One region of the Pseudoalteromonas sp. MM1 genome, then DNA from elsewhere that is predicted to be linked to it. Evidence: predicted binding sites of a transcription regulator. Region 1 holds the regulator's gene; the other holds the start of a gene.
The links. Region 1 encodes ArgR, which controls arginine synthesis, uptake and breakdown. Its sites were predicted from a motif close to ANTGAATANNTATTCANT; they were not measured.
Positions count from the first base shown of each region.

Region 2: a site for ArgR is predicted at 6,211-6,228, ahead of QUE46_RS18115 (arginase family protein). Genes of this name have one in related genera too.

Region 1 covers NZ_AP027922.1:3,186,708-3,194,847, reverse strand. The annotation lists gene QUE46_RS14390 (Fe(3+) ABC transporter substrate-binding protein) at 283-1,287, shown strand; gene QUE46_RS14385 (iron ABC transporter permease) at 1,287-2,918, shown strand; gene QUE46_RS14380 (ABC transporter ATP-binding protein) at 2,919-3,965, shown strand; gene QUE46_RS14375 (Dyp-type peroxidase) at 4,011-4,910, shown strand; gene argR (transcriptional regulator ArgR) at 4,907-5,374, opposite strand; gene mdh (malate dehydrogenase) at 5,600-6,532, shown strand; gene ispB (octaprenyl diphosphate synthase) at 6,628-7,599, opposite strand; gene rplU (50S ribosomal protein L21) at 8,021-8,140, shown strand, end outside.
Region 2 covers NZ_AP027923.1:316,986-325,125, forward strand. The annotation lists gene QUE46_RS18090 (SDR family NAD(P)-dependent oxidoreductase) at 1-559, opposite strand, end outside; gene QUE46_RS18095 (thiol-disulfide oxidoreductase DCC family protein) at 556-954, opposite strand; gene ppc (phosphoenolpyruvate carboxylase) at 1,075-3,720, shown strand; gene cdd (cytidine deaminase) at 4,066-4,992, shown strand; gene udp (uridine phosphorylase) at 5,074-5,829, opposite strand; gene QUE46_RS18115 (arginase family protein) at 6,269-7,378, shown strand; gene QUE46_RS18120 (ABC transporter substrate-binding protein) at 7,507-8,140, shown strand, end outside.

The DNA.
Region 1 (8,140 bases):
AATTGTAGCGTGCTGGTGCAACTAAAATAGGTTAAAACGGCTATAGATTTACTTGTAAAAAATGAAGATTTTAATAAAATTCAATTAAAACAGTTGTTTACGCTTGTTTTGTGGTGTCGCTATAGAATTTTTTACTCATTAGCTGTCAGCTCTGTAAGAGATGTCTTACGCGGTATTTCTCTTTTGGTCATTAATTACTTATTTACATTTATGTAAAGAGTGTATATTTTCACTTATCGCGATAAAATTCCCTGTAAATAATGACTATTTAGGTAAATTGATATGAGAACTGCACTGGCTATACTCACCTGTATTTTTAGCGCTTCGCCTGCGTTTGCAAGCGACGTTGTTAATATTTACTCTTTTCGTCAACCGTTTTTAATTCAACCTATTTTAACTGACTTTACTAAGCAAACGGGCATTAAAACGAATGTGGTTTTTGCAAAAAAAGGGTTAATAGAGCGTGTTAAGCGTGAAGGAAAACACAGTAAAGCCGATTTAGTATTAACATCTAACTTTAGTGCACTTATTCAGCTAGAAGATCTAAATTTAACGCAAAGTATTAAAAGCGAGCGCATTAAAAACAATATTCCTGCGTCGTATAGAGATAGCGACGGGCAGTGGGTGGCATTAACTAAGCGGGTTCGTAATGTGTACTCATCAAAAGAGCGCCTAGGTGCATTACCTGAACTCACCTACGAAGATTTGGCTAACCCGCAGTACAAAGGGCAAATTTGTACTCGCTCTGGTAAGCACCCTTATAACCTTGGCTTAGTTGCTTCGATGATTGCCCATCACGGCGAGGCAAAAACTAAAACATGGTTAGAAGGTGTTAAAGCTAATTTAGCACGTAAGCCACAAGGTAATGATCGTGCGCAAGTAAAAGCAGTAAAAGAAGGCTTGTGTAATCTTGCTTTAGGTAATAGTTACTACCTTGGCAAAATGCTTCAAGACGATGAGCAAAAAGCGTGGGCTGAGTCTGTTTATATTAATTTTCCTAATCAGCAAAACCGCGGCTCACACATAAATGTATCGGGTGCTGTTATTACTAAGTATGCAAAAAATCCTGATAATGCACTTAAGCTTATTGAGTTTATGAGCGAAACCAAAGCACAAAATATGTATGCTTCTGTAAATATGGAGTATCCGGTTAAGCAAGGCGTTGAGCTATCAAGCTTAGTTGCTTCTTGGGGGAGCTTTAAAGAAGATGGCTTGGCGCTTGATGAGATCAGCAAATATCGTCCGTTAGCCCTTAAGCTAATAGATGAGGTGAAGTTCGACCTTTAATGAACTCTCAATTTAAGCTGTCTAAATGGCAGCTCTTTGCCTGGTCGACAGGGCTTTTATTGTCGGCCCCGCTGTTTTTTCTGATTTATGAATCTTTACAAGGCGACTCAGAGGTATTTTCTCATCTGTGGGATACCGTGCTGTGGGATTATATTACTAATACTGTACTGCTTATTTTTGGCGTATGCCTGCTTAGCTGTGCAATTGCCCTCCCACTTGGTTGGCTCAGTGCGTATTGCGCTTTCCCCGGGAAAAAGCAATTTGAATGGGCGCTTATGCTGCCCCTTGCAATGCCTACCTATTTAATAGCCTATGTGTATACCGATTTGCTAGATTACGCAGGCCCTGTGCAAATAGCCCTACGAGACTGGTTTGATTGGCACTCGCCAACGGATTATTGGTTTTTTGATATTCGCACTTTACCCGGTGCTATCGTGATGATTGCACTTGTGCTGTATCCGTATTTATTTTTAATATTTAAAACCGCACTGCGAGAGCAGTCATTTAAGTTAGTGCAAGCGAGTCAATTAATGGGCTTGTCGCCTTGGCAAAGCTTTTTTAAGGTAAGCATAGTGCTTTCTCGTGGCTCAATTGTGGCTGCCCTTGCGCTTATTAGCATGGAAACCATGGCCGACTATGCAACGGTCAGTTACTTTGCTGTGAGCACGTTAACTACCGCAGTGTACGATACATGGTTTGGTTATTACTCACTCACGGCTGCAGCAAAAATATCGGGCGTTATGTTGTTATTGCTGTTTTTAGCTTTAATGGCTGAGCGTTTTAGTCGGCGTAACCAGGCCGTATTTGAGCGCCAATCGGGCGTTAATAGTGAGTCGTTGTACAAACTTAAAGGCAAACATGCATGGCTGGCTACGTCATTTTGTAGTGTTATTTTGCTTATTGCTTTTATTATACCTATGTTGGTATTGCTAAATTATGCAATTACATACTTTGATAAAGCGTGGAATACCGCATTTTTTAGTTACGCGTGGCAAAGTTTAAAAGTGGCTATTATTGTAAGTGTGGCCAGCATAATACTCGCTACACTAATCGTTTTTTATCAGCGTGTGGCAAAGCAAAGCTATTCTTTACTACCTGGTCGCTTAGCGAGCACCGGCTATGCACTGCCAGGTACGGTACTGGCTATTGCTGTGTTATTACCGCTTAGCGTATTAGAGAACTCAATAAACACAGCCCTTGAGAGCTACAACCTAGATATTGGTTTATTACTCACTGGCAGCATTATTACTATTATACTGGCTTACATTGTACGTTTTTATGCCATTGCGCATGGTGCTATAGAATCGAGCTTTGTGCGTATTAGCCCATCACTAGATATGGCTAGCCAATCTATGGGTAAAAGCCAAGGGCAAACACTGCGTCTAGTTCATCTTCCTTTATTGCGACGAGGGCTTTTAACGGCAGCATTACTTGTATTTATTGAATGTATGAAAGAGCTGCCAGCCGCATTACTATTAAGGCCTTTTGATTTTGAAAGCTTAGCCACACATGTATTTCAATATGTGAGCGATGAGCAACTTGAGCTTGCTTCTATTTCCGCTTTATTTATTGTCGTGGTTGGGCTGATCCCCTTGTATTTTATTAATCGTTCTATGGAGCAGCGCAGTTAAATGAGTCGTTTAAATTTACAAGGTGTGGGTTATCACTACAGTGGCACGCGCGTGCTACAGAGCTTAGATTTAACGGTAGGACAAGACGAAATTGTGTGTTTGCTTGGGGCCAGTGGCTGCGGTAAAACAACCACCTTAAAAGCCATTGCCGGTCTTATTGAAATAAAGCAGGGTAGCGTATTAATAGATGGTAAATGTGTAAGCGACAAGCACACTTTTGTATCACCAGAGCATCGTAATATAGGGATGATGTTTCAAGATTATGCCCTGTTTCCGCACCTTACAGTGGCCGACAATATTGCATTTGGACTAAGTAAAATAAGTAAAGCTCAAAAACTACAGCGCGTAGACGAGATGCTTGAGTTAGTGCATTTAACTGGCTGTGCAAACCGCTATCCTCATCAGCTTTCGGGGGGGCAACAACAGCGTGTAGCTATTGCGCGGGCACTGGCTTATAAACCCAGCTTATTGCTCCTTGATGAGCCTTTTTCGAACATAGATACACAAGTGCGTTTTGAGTTAATTGCTGATATTAGGCGCATTATTAAAGCGCAGCAGGTTTCTGCGGTGTTTGTTAGCCACTCAAAAGAAGAAGCCTTTGCGTTTTCAGACACTTTAGCCATTATGCACCAAGGAAAAATAGCCCAACAAGGAACGCCAGAGCAGCTTTTTGCCATGCCAAAGACAAAGGAGGTTGCAGAGTTTCTGGGTCAGGGCATATACTTAGGCGTAGAAGTGTTAACGGCAACTGAATACGCAACCACTTATGGTGTTGTGCAATCGCAGCATGAACATACGCACAGTGCAATAAAAGGACAGGTGTATATTCGTCCGCACCATATTGAGCTTGTGCAAAATACGCAGGCCGATAACCCTCAGAGTGTGCGCATTTTAAGCCGTCGGTTTATAGGCTCAGCTTATGTTTATACTGTTGTAATTGCAGAGCAAGAGATTGAAGTTGCCGCACAATATGGCCAGTCATTTGAAATAAATGAGCAGGTTATAATAAAAATAAAACCTCACACGGTGAATTTTTTCGAATCATAATCAATGTGTTATTCGCTGTGTTATATAAAAAGCTAAGGAATAACAATGGCGCAAGCGCAATCTGGGATTTGTGCTGAAGCAAACTTACACGGTTTGCATTTATTTTTTAATGTATTTGATGGTCAAGACGAGTCATTGCGCGCAAAGCTTAAACGTGTAAGCGCAATTGAAGACGAGTTTAGTGATCAGTTTTCCGAGGCTATGCTTTCTTGCATGGTGGCCATTGGCGCGCAGTATTGGCCGCATATACTCCCCGAATATATCCCATGTGAGCTGCAAAGCTTTCCAAATATAAATCACAGTGATTTTGTTATGCGCGTACAGCCGTGTGATTTATTTATCCAAATTCGCTCAGACCGAGAAGATGTTAATCACCTTTTTGCATTGCAAATTTTAAAGTTGTTTTCGCCCGATGTAGAGCTGGTTGAACAAATTCGTAATTTTAGGTTTTTAGATGGGCGAGACTTTAACGGCTTTATTTACGCAGGCGACACCCCGCATGGCCGGCAAAAACGAATCACGGCACTGGTTAATAAGCCCGACAGCTTTGAACACCAAGGCAGCTATATTCATGTACAGCGCTATAAGCATGACCTGAGCGTATGGCAGCATTTATCATTAAGCGAGCAAGAGCATATTATGGGGCGCACGCGTTTAGATAACACTTTAATTGAGCCTAAAGCGGATACTAGCCACGCGACTAGAAGTGAGCTAAAAGATGAGAGCGGCCAAGCAATACTGCTTAACCAAAGCATGCCGTATGGCGATGTTTACGAGCAAGGCATGTTAAGCATTACATGTTCAGCATCGGGAAGTGCGTTTGAAAAGGTACTTAACAGCCGTATAGGAAAAGGGGAGTGTTACGACCACTGGCTTGATTTTACTCAAGCCGATATGGGCTCAGCGTTTTTTGCGCCGTCAGTTAGTTTTTTAAAACAGCTTTAAACCGTATCAAATAAAATACGTACGCGCTCTAGTGTAATGTCTATTTCAGATATTTTTGCTGGCGCAATAAAAATAGTGTCATCCCCGGCAATAGTACCCAATACACCATCAGCTTTGCCTAGTGAGTCTAATAAGCGGGCAATTAACTGCGCAGCACCTGGGCTGGTGGTAATAATAATCATCATTTCGTTATGCATAATATCAATAACAAGCTGGCGCAGTGGGCTTTTAGCCGTTGGTACGCCCATTTCTGCAGGTAAGCAATAAACCATTTCTTGTTTAGCATTACGAGTGCGCACAGCACCAAACTTACTAAGCATGCGCGACACTTTACTTTGGCTTATGTTGTCAAAGCCTTGTTCTTTTAGTGCTTCGACTATTTCGCCTTGCGAGCCAAAGTTTTCTTCTTTTAAAAGTGCTTTAAACGCTTTTACCAGTGCTTCTTGTTTGTCTTGTGGTTGCATAGTCTTTATTCGTTTTTGTTATTTATATAGCAAATTCTACACAATAATGAATAATTATGCAGCAGTTGTTTAGTTAACTTGCCAGTTTGCTGCGATAAACCAACAAAGTTTACAACTATGGTCGAAAATATACCTGAAATAAGCAGGATAAATTTGTTTTTAGTCGCTAATTTCATTATCTTAAGAGCCACAAATATTTCCTACCTCAAATTACGGAGAATTCCAATGAAAGTTGCTGTATTAGGTGCTGCAGGCGGTATCGGTCAAGCGTTGTCTTTATTATTAAAAACAGGCTTACCAGCTGGTTCTGAATTATCACTTTACGATGTTGCACCAGTTGTACCAGGTGTTGCGGTTGACCTATCTCACATCCCTACAGATGTTAAAGTAGCAGGCTTTGGCGCTGACGATTTAAACAAAGCGCTTGAAGGGTGTGATATCGTCCTTATCCCTGCGGGTATGCCACGTAAACCAGGTATGGACCGTGCGGATTTATTCAACGTAAATGCTGGTATTATCAAAACATTAGCAGAAGGCATTGTTGCTAGCTGTCCTAAAGCATTAGTGGGTGTTATCACTAACCCAGTAAATGGCACAGTGCCAATTGTTGCTGAAGTATTTAAAAAAGCAGGCACTTATGATGCAAGCCGCGTATTTGGTATTACTACACTTGACGTAATTCGTTCAGAAGCATTTGTTGCTGAGCTTAAAGGTGTAGATGTAGCAACAGTTAAAGTACCAGTAATCGGTGGCCACTCTGGCACAACAATTCTTCCTCTACTTTCTCAAGTTGAAGGCGTAAGCTTCACTGAAGAAGAAGTGGCTGCTCTTACTCCACGTATCCAAAATGCAGGTACTGAAGTAGTAAATGCTAAAGCGGGCGGTGGTTCAGCTACACTATCTATGGGTGCTGCTGCTGCACGTTTTTGTATGTCTTTAGTTAAAGGCCTACAAGGTGAAGACGTAGTTGATTACGCATACGTTGCTGTTGAAAATGGCGATGCGGAGTACTTTGCACATCCAGTACGTTTAGGTAAAAACGGCGTAGAAGAAATTCTTTCTTACGGCGAGCTAAGCGCATTTGAAGAAAAAGCTAAAAACGACATGCTTGAAACCCTGAAAAAAGACATCAAAGAAGGTGTTGATTTCATGGCGTAATAGCCAAGTTATGCACAAAAAAGCCTGCTTATGCAGGCTTTTTTATTGCTCGAAAATTATAAACCCTTACATACTAATTAAGGGTGGCTGCAAAACTAGTGATCTCGCTCTACAGCTATACGTGCTAAGCTAATTAACGCTTGTTTGTACTGCGACTCTGCTAAAAAGTCTAAACAGGCAATGGCTTTATCAGCCTCTTGCTGTGCCTTTTGCATTGTAAATTCAAGTGCGTTGGTTTGTTTAAGTGCCGTTAAAATAGCTTCAAGGTTATCCATACCATTGCAATGCTCAATGGCATCACGAATAAGGTTTTTTTGCTCATCACTACCGTGCTTCATAGCGTATATTAACGGTAAAGTTGGTTTACCTTCTGCTAAATCATCACCAATATTTTTACCTAATTGGTCAGCGTCTGCGTTGTAATCAAGCACGTCATCAACTAACTGAAAAGCAGTACCTAAATGCATACCGTATAAGTTAAGCGCATCTAACACACTGTTATCTTGCTCGGTTATGATTGCTGCAAGCCCCGTAGCGGCTTCAAATAACTTAGCCGTTTTAGAGTAAATAACTTGCATATAGCTTGCTTCGGTGGTGTTAGGGTCATTGCAATTCATAAGCTGCAATACTTCGCCCTCAGCAATAACGTTGGTAGCATCAGCAAGAATTTGCATAATTTGCATTTTACCAAGCCCCACCATAAGCTGAAACGAGCGTGTGTAAATAAAATCCCCAACCAGCACGCTGGCAGCATTACCAAACTCAGCATTTGCAGTTGGTGTACCGCGGCGCAGGTTAGATTCATCAACAACATCATCATGTAATAGCGTTGCAGTATGAATAAATTCAACAATCGTTGCCAAAGTAATATGATCTTTACCTTGGTAACCCAAAGCTCTTGCTGCCAATAGAGCAAGCATAGGGCGTACGCGTTTGCCGCCGCTGTTAACGATGTACAAACCAAGTTGATTAACTAACGCCACATCTGAGCGCATTTGCGCGTGTATAAGTTGATTGACGTCATTCATATCGCTTTCGATTAACGCCTGGATAGCTTTTATATCCATTGATCTCCGAGCCAATTTTTATGTGTGAACGGCGCCGATTGTACAACAAAAAATGCACTAGCTCGATATTTTGTGGTGATTCATTAAAAAAACCGAGTTAAAAAGCTTAATTGAGGCTTAATTAGCTAATTTAATTGTTTGTTTTACAGTCAGGTTGTGCGTATTTAATGTGCAGTAAATAACTTCGGGAGTGGGCGTAGCACCGTACAAATTTATTTTATCTTTGCGTTAAAAAGCGCTTGGCAACAGGGCAATTTAATATAAAATGGGGGAAATATTGAATTGCTCTCAATGCAGCTACTTTTTATTCATTTTAATTACAAAATAGGCTTGCTAGTTTTTATGCATTAGCGTAAACTTCGCGCCCTATCGAAGAATATTTTAGTTGCGTCGATTTGAGGGCGCACAGACGGAGTTAATTATGTACGCGGTTTTCCAAAGTGGTGGTAAACAGCATCGTGTGACTGAAGGTCAAACGATTCGTCTTGAAAAATTAGACGTTGAAACTGGTGCAGCAGTTGAATTTGATTCAGTACTTTTA
Region 2 (8,140 bases), on a different replicon from region 1:
TATCGGTAGTCCCCGGATGAAATAACACCAGTTTGGTATTTTTAGCTCTGCGTGCAAGCTCTATCGCTGCGGTTTTAAATAGCATGTTAAGTGCAGACTTTGAGGCGCGATACGTATACCAACCGCCTAATTTATTATCGTTAATACTACCCACTCGGGCACTCAGTGCAGTAATAGTGCACTGCGTTTTATGTGTTAAAAGCGGCAAAATGCTCTGTAAGCACAGCAGAGGAGTGAGTGTGTTAGCGTTAAATAATTCGTTAAAGTAATCGGCGTTTAAATCTTCTAGCTTTTTTTCTGGCATGTGGGTTTTGTTGTGCAGTGCGCCATTAAACATAACAACTTGTTGGATATCGGCATTTTGATCTTTTAAGTACATTGTTACTTTGGCTAAGCTTTGAGCTGTGTAATCGCTCTTTAGGTAAACAATGTTACTATTGGTTTCTGCATTTTTTGAGCTGACACAAATGACTTGTACTGTGGGAGCATTAATTTGTAAGTGTTCAATATAAGCTTGTGCTATTGCGCTGCTGGCACCAAATAAAACAATTGTTTTCATTGCTTATCCCTAGGTTTTAAAGTGCACTGGCCGCTTGAACACTGAGCGCTTGGCATTAACAACTGACTAATTTTTTGCCTGTGTTTTGCAAAAAATAAATAGGCGACGTCAGCGAAATAGCGAATTATTGGCAAGCGAAAAATTTTCAACCAGCGGTATTTTCCAACGGTTTTCCATGCTTGGTAAGTTACATCTAACCCGTAAATCATCTCACCACTTGGCAATTGGCCATGTAAAATTGCCATTGCCTTGTTTTTGTTAACACCAGGGTAACGTGCGCTAAAATCACTGCTATTAAGGTCTTCAAGAGTAATTTTATGTTTAGTATCAGCATCTTTGAGGTGCTGCATTTCAGTGTTGCACAGTGGACAGTTAGCATCGTAAAAAATGATCATAAAAACCGTTTTCTAATAATTTACATATAGCTAATTACGATTCACCATTGCAAATGGATCTATTAAATCTGCGCGCATGATGATATTAATAGCACTCCATGAAACAAAGGAGACTGAGAAATGAGTGAACAATATGCCGCCTTGCGAGGTAATGTAAATTTACTTGGGCAACTACTAGGACAAACTATTAAGGATGCTCAAGGCCAAGCGATTTTAGATAAAGTAGAGGAAATTCGTGCTTTATCAAAGTCATCTCGCAGTGGTAACGAAGACGACAGACAAGCGCTAATTGAGGTACTACATGCGCTTAGTGATGAAGAGCTTTTACCGGTTGCCCGTTCATTTAATCATTTTTTAAACTTAGCTAATGTAGCAGAGCAGTTCCACACTGTTTCGCGTTTTAATGATGTTGGCTTTTGCCAACTAAACCCTCTCACTCAAACATTAAAAACGTTAACTGCAAAAGCAAAAGAAGGCCAATTAGACAGTAATCATCTGGCCGAAACACTCTCAAAACTCCACATAAACTTAGTATTAACCGCTCACCCAACCGAGGTGACGCGCCGCACAATGATCAACAAACAAGTTGAACTTAGCGAATGTTTAGCGTCGCTTGAACGTAAAGATAATTTAGAGCAAGAACGCACTGCTATTTTAAACCGTATTGCACAGCTTATTAGCCAAGCGTGGCACACAGACGACATTCGTCGTTCGCGTCCTACACCTATTGATGAAGCTAAATGGGGCTATGCGGTAATTGAAAATAGCTTGTGGCACGCTGTGCCGCGTTTTTTACGTGAGTTTTCAGAACAAGTAAAAGAGCATTTAAGTTTAGAATTACCCATCGATTACAGCCCTATTGAGTTTACTTCTTGGATGGGGGGAGACCGCGATGGTAACCCGTTTGTGACCGCGCAAGTGACCTCTGAAGTACTTGATCACGGTCGTTGGATGGCGCTTAATTTATATATTCAAGACTTAAAAACATTGTGCGCTGAGCTTTCTATGTCTGATGCAAGCGATGAGCTTATTGAACTTGCAGGGCAAGAGTTTGAACCATACCGTGCAGTAATCAAAAAGCTTAAGGTTCAAGTTGCTGAAACAGTGGCTCATTTAGGCGCTAAAATTAAAAACAAGCGTAGTGATTCACAAGATTTAATAACTGATATTAATCAAATTAAACACCCAATAGAAGTGTGTTACCGCTCGTTATTAAAGTGCAACATGAAAGTAGTCGCCGATGGCTTATTACTTGATTTATTGCACCGTATTAATAGCTTTGGCCTGCGTTTGGCAAAACTTGATGTGCGCCAAGACTCCGATCGTCACAGCGATGTGTTTTCAGAGCTAACACGCCACTTAGGCTTAGGTGATTACAACCAATGGCAAGAGCAAGACAAGCAAGCGTTTTTGCTTACCGAGCTTAATTCTCGCCGTCCGCTAATTCCTAAAAATTGGCAACCAAGCCCAGAGGTACAAGAAGTACTCGACACCTTTGATGTTATTGCAAAGCAAGATGAAAATACATTTGGCTTATACATCATTTCAATGGCGCGTACTGCCTCTGATATTTTAGCGGTACAACTACTGTTAAAAGAAAGTGGCTGTCAATTTGATTTACCTGTTGCACCATTGTTTGAAACACTTGACGATTTAAATGCGGGTAGCGATGTAATTACTACATTGCTTGATAACGTGTGGTACCGCGGGCATATTAAAAATACTCAAAATGTAATGATCGGTTACTCAGATTCTGCCAAAGATGCCGGCATGATGGCTGCAGGTTGGGCGCAGTACGAAGCAATGGATAAATTAGTACAGCTTGCCGATGAACGTGGCATTGAGCTTGTTTTATTCCATGGTCGTGGTGGAACAGTTGGGCGTGGTGGGGCGCCTGCTGCTCAAGCGCTTCATTCACAACCACCGGGGTCGTTAAAAGGCGGCTTACGTGTAACTGAGCAAGGTGAAATGATCCGCTTTAAGTTTGGTTTACCCGATGTTGCACTGCAAAGTTTAAATATTTATGCGGGTGCCGTACTGCAAAGTAACTTATTACCACCGCCAGAGCCAAAGCAAGAATGGCGTGAAGTAATGAAGTTAATAAGTGAACAGTCGTGTGAGCACTACCGCAATGTAGTACGTCATGATGAAAACTTTGTCCCTTACTTTAGAATGGCAACCCCAGAGCTTGAACTATCAAAATTACCATTAGGCTCACGCCCTGCTAAGCGTAATCCAAATGGTGGCGTAGAAAGTTTGCGTGCTATTCCGTGGATTTTTGCATGGAGTCAAAACCGTTTAATGCTACCTGCATGGCTAGGTGCATTAACAGGCTTAAAAGCAGCGCTTGATAAGTATGGACTTGAAACGCTACATGAAATGAGCTTGCAATGGCCGTTTTTCAGAGCGCGCCTAGAAATGCTAGAAATGGTATTTAGTAAAGCCGATAGTTGGTTAAGTGAGCATTACGATAACGCGCTGGTGGAGGATATGTACAAACCACTGGGTGTGTCACTGCGTAAAGAGCTTGAAGAAGCGATTAGTCTTGTACAGTCACTCAGCCCACAAAACAGCTTATTAGCTGATCAGCCTTGGATCAAAGAGTCTATTGCGCTTCGTAATCCGTACACTGATCCGCTTAACGTACTGCAAGTTGAATTACTACGACGTGCACGTTCAAGCGAAAAAGGTAGCGAAGGTGACATTGATAATGCATTAATGATCACTATGACAGGTATTGCTGCAGGTATGCGTAATACAGGTTAATACGTGATTTTATTATCGTGATAGTAAATCACTAATTTAATGTAATCGGTATTTAAAAGGGAACACGGTGTGTTCCCTTTTTTATTTAATAACCTAAAAATTAACTTTTGTGGCCTATATGCGGGTCGATAAGGGGTGGATGCATTGTTTAGCTTTACTTATTCTTGCTGAATGTAAGTCATTAAAATAGCACAGGAGAGCTATCTAACCTGCTGGGTATCAAAGTTCAAGACGCGTTTAAAACAAATCCAGTCTGAACAAATATTAACCGCAAAGGTCAATAGTCCTAGTAATTCTAACCTTAACCTTTTAAACTACTTGGCCATTAAATAATTATAATATGTTATGGCTTCAGCAACTTTTACTGTGCAACAAGACACAGCCCTTACAAATTCACATATCTCTTTAAGCGTAGCGCAAACTCAAGCTTTACGTGGTCAGCTAAAAACCCAACGCGGCATATTAAATTCTAATAATATAAAACAGCTATGTGCGCAATTTAATGTATCCAATGATGCATTATTACAGGGCTTAGTACCGCTCGCCTCAGAATTTTCAGTAGCGCCAGTTTCCCATTTTCATGTGGGAGCTATTGTTAAAGCACTTGATGAGCAAGGTGATATAAATTTTTATTTTGGTGCCAATGTAGAGTTTGATCATCAAGCACTTAGCTTAGTGGTACATGCAGAGCAGTCGGCAATTAATAATGCTTGGTTAAACGGCGCTAAAAAAATAGTTAAAATAGCTATTAGTGATGCACCCTGTGGTTATTGTAGGCAGTTTATGAACGAGCTGGCCGATGCCAAAGAGTTTGATATTTTACTGCCAGAGAACCATTTTAAGCTCGCTGATTTATTACCACATTCATTTGGGCCTACCGATTTAGGTAACGAATTCAGTTTGTTTAATCCTAAGCCTCATCAGAAAAAGTTTGCAGACACTGGACTAGATAGCAAATTAGCCGCCATGGCGCTAAATGCATATGTACCTTATAGCCAAAATTTTAGCGCTGTTAAAATAAGTACTTTTGACGATGGTGATTTTTACGGCAGCTACGCAGAAAATGCAGCCTATAGCCCAAGCCTTTCGCCACTGCAAAGTGCGCTTAGTCAGTTATTTTTAGCAGGGCTTAGCTTTAATGGTAATACGGTTAAATCAATCACCCTTTTAGAAACCCAAGGCCATGAAAATCAGGGTGGTGTGGCACGTGCTGTACTTGCAAGCTTTGACAGCCTACCCGAAATGAAAGTGATTAGCGCAGAGTTAAGGTAATCAGAACTCAGCTTAAGCTAAAAACAATAAAGCACAGCAATTGCTGTGCTTTATACGTTAAATTGAAGTGCTGAGAAGGGGTTAGCCTAATAGTACCTTTGCAGCTTCTATTACGACGGCTACTGATTTTCTTTCAATTTCACCGTGATCTACATTTGGAATTTCTTGACGAGTACGGTTAACAAGTACACCTGCAACACACGCAGCTTGTAAGCCAAGAGCTGCACACATTGTAAATAATGTCGCCGACTCCATTTCGTAATTCATCACGCCTAGGTTTTGCCACTCTTCACAGCTACCTTGTAATGACTTTGGTACGTAGCCCGAGTGCGTATCGTAACGCTCTTGGCCTGGGTAGAAGGTATCGCTTGAAGCTGTGATACCAATATGAAAATCAATATCTAAGTTTTTACACGCTTGTACCATAGCTTGTGTTGCGTAAAAATCAGATACCGCAGGGTAGCTAAGCGGCGCAAAATGCTGGCTGGCACCATCTAAACGTACAGATGCTTGGCTAATTAAAATTTCGCCTTCGTTAATATGAGGCTGAATCGCGCCTGTAGTACCAATACGTAAAAATTTACGCACACCAAGTTGCGCTAATTCTTCTACAGCAATCGATGTAGATGGGCCGCCAATACCAGTTGAACATACCACTACTGAGTGGCCATTTAGCTGACCTAAATACACATGAAATTCGCGAGTTTGAGCTAGGCAGGTTGGGTTGTCTAGGAATTGTGAAATACGTGCTGCACGATCAGGATCGCCCGGTACAATCGCAAGTTTTGCACCTTTAAGATCGTCAATACATAGTCCTAAGTGAAATACCTTTTCCATAACTAAGCCTTTTATAAAAATTTGTTGTCAATCTAGCATCATTGCCATAAACGTTTACCAAGTACAGGACGTTTGTCCGTTTTGTGCTAATCCCCTTTAAAAATATTAAGATACAACAATTTATTCATCTACTTTGAATATTCAATCAAACACTTAACCGGTATAAAAAAAGGCGCTGTTGACTTGCCCTTGCAGACATTATATGTATCGGGCAAGAGCAAAAGCACACTAATATTTGCTGATTAAAACTAGAGTTAAAGTTATTAAAAATCAAGTGGTTAATGTTTTTTTTGAACTTTATTTAGACCCTTGCTACTGCGTTTTTAGAGCGCAAAAAATGGTTTAGTAAAATTAAATTTAAGTTTAAGTATGTTTTATCTTTTTGCATAACTAATCAAAAAACTCTGTTTTACACAGTAATAGTTTATAGAGGTTTATTATGAGCACACAATTTCAAGCATTTAAAAATAAAGTTGAGCACTGCTTGTGCTCACCTGGCGATGGTGTATTTACTGTAAATACAGCAAAAGAGCGCAAGGCCGCACTTCGTAATAAGCTTTATGGGCAAACCGAAAACGTAGATTCACTGTGGCGCGATTCTTTAAATGAGCTACCAAATTCCCCACATAAAGCCGTTATGTTAGGCATTAGCTCAGATTGTGGTGGTGGTATTTTACGTGGCGCGAATTGGGGGCCATTATTTTTACGCTCAGCACTTATAGATCAGCAACCGCAGTGCCACTCATTCGATTTAGGAGACGTGCGCGTAATTCCGCATTTATTGCATGATAAATACCTAAACGATGCAACAATTTCTAATTGTCAAAAAGCCCTTTACGGTGATGAGAGTAACGATTACTACGTAAGCCCGCTTTCTATTACTGAAGACGTGTGTGACAGTTTTTACGCCACATTTAAAGAGAAAGGCATTTTTGGTATTGGTGGCGATCATTCAATTAGCTACCCGCTAACTAAAGCCTATTTAAAAGCAAAGCGCGAACAAGGTAAACGCACTGCAATTATTCACTTTGATGCGCATACCGACTTATTAGTAGAGCGTTTAGGCATAGATTTATGTTTTGGTTCGTGGTGTACACATATATTAGAATTTTTACCAGCGCCGCATCATTTAATTCAATTTGGTATTCGCTCAAGCGGTAAACCGAAGGCGCATTGGGAAAACACCTTTGGCGTTAAACAGCATTGGGCAGCTGAAATAATAGAGCGTGGTGCTAAAGCGGTTGCGGCCGAAACCATTGCGCAGCTTAAAGCTGATAGCGTAGATGAAGTGTATGTAAGCTTTGACATAGATGCACTCGATGCAGAATTTGCCTCGGCCACAGGCACGCCAGAAGATAATGGTTTAACTCCACAGCACGCACTTGATATTTTATCGGCGATTGCTGATGAGTTTCCTATTACCGGCGCGGATATGATGGAAATAGCCCCATTTACCGACAGCTCATTAGTAGGGCAATCAAGTTCAGAAACAACGTTGCGCGAAGGCGCTAAAATTTCAGCGTTTTTGATTAATGCGATGAATAAGTAGCAAGTAGGAACTTAAAAAATCTAGTTCTATCAGCGTATAGGGCTAGGTTTTTAGTTGAAAAACTAGCAGTTCGGTTACCCTCAGCTATAGTTGGTTTATACCCATTTATAGTTTAAAGGCGTAATTAAATGAAGTTGTATTTACTTATACTGTGTTTTGCATGCATAAGGGTTAATGCAGCTGAAATTACTATTGTGACTGAAGTTTTTCCTGATTTTCAGTATATTGACTCGAACGGCCAACTTGCTGGGCGTTCTGTAGATAAAGTAAGAAAAGCACTTGATACTACCGATATTAAATACAATATGTCTGCAAATAGTTGGGCTGTGTCTTATAACGCAGTATTAAGAGATACTAACACTTGTATTTTTTCTATTGTGAGGCTGCCTAAGCGAGAAGATAAATTTAGCTGGGTGGCTGAACTTGAAAGTTTTGACTCTGCCATTTACGCGCTTAAATCACGTAATATTCGTTTAAATACACTTAACGATGCAAAAAAATATAAAACAGCGGTGGTTAGGAATAACTTTAGTCACCATTATTTGTTAGAGCGTGGTTTTAATGAGGCTAAAAACTTACTGATAATTGATAGCTTAGACAAAATAGATAAAATAATAAGCACACGGCACGATATTCTCGACTTTGTTATTTTAAGTAAAAAACAATTTAATTATCGAGCGCAGTTTGAGCCAAAGCTAAAGTTATTAGAGCCGATCTTTACGCTCAATACACAACATTCTCCCCTTTACTTTGCCTGTAATA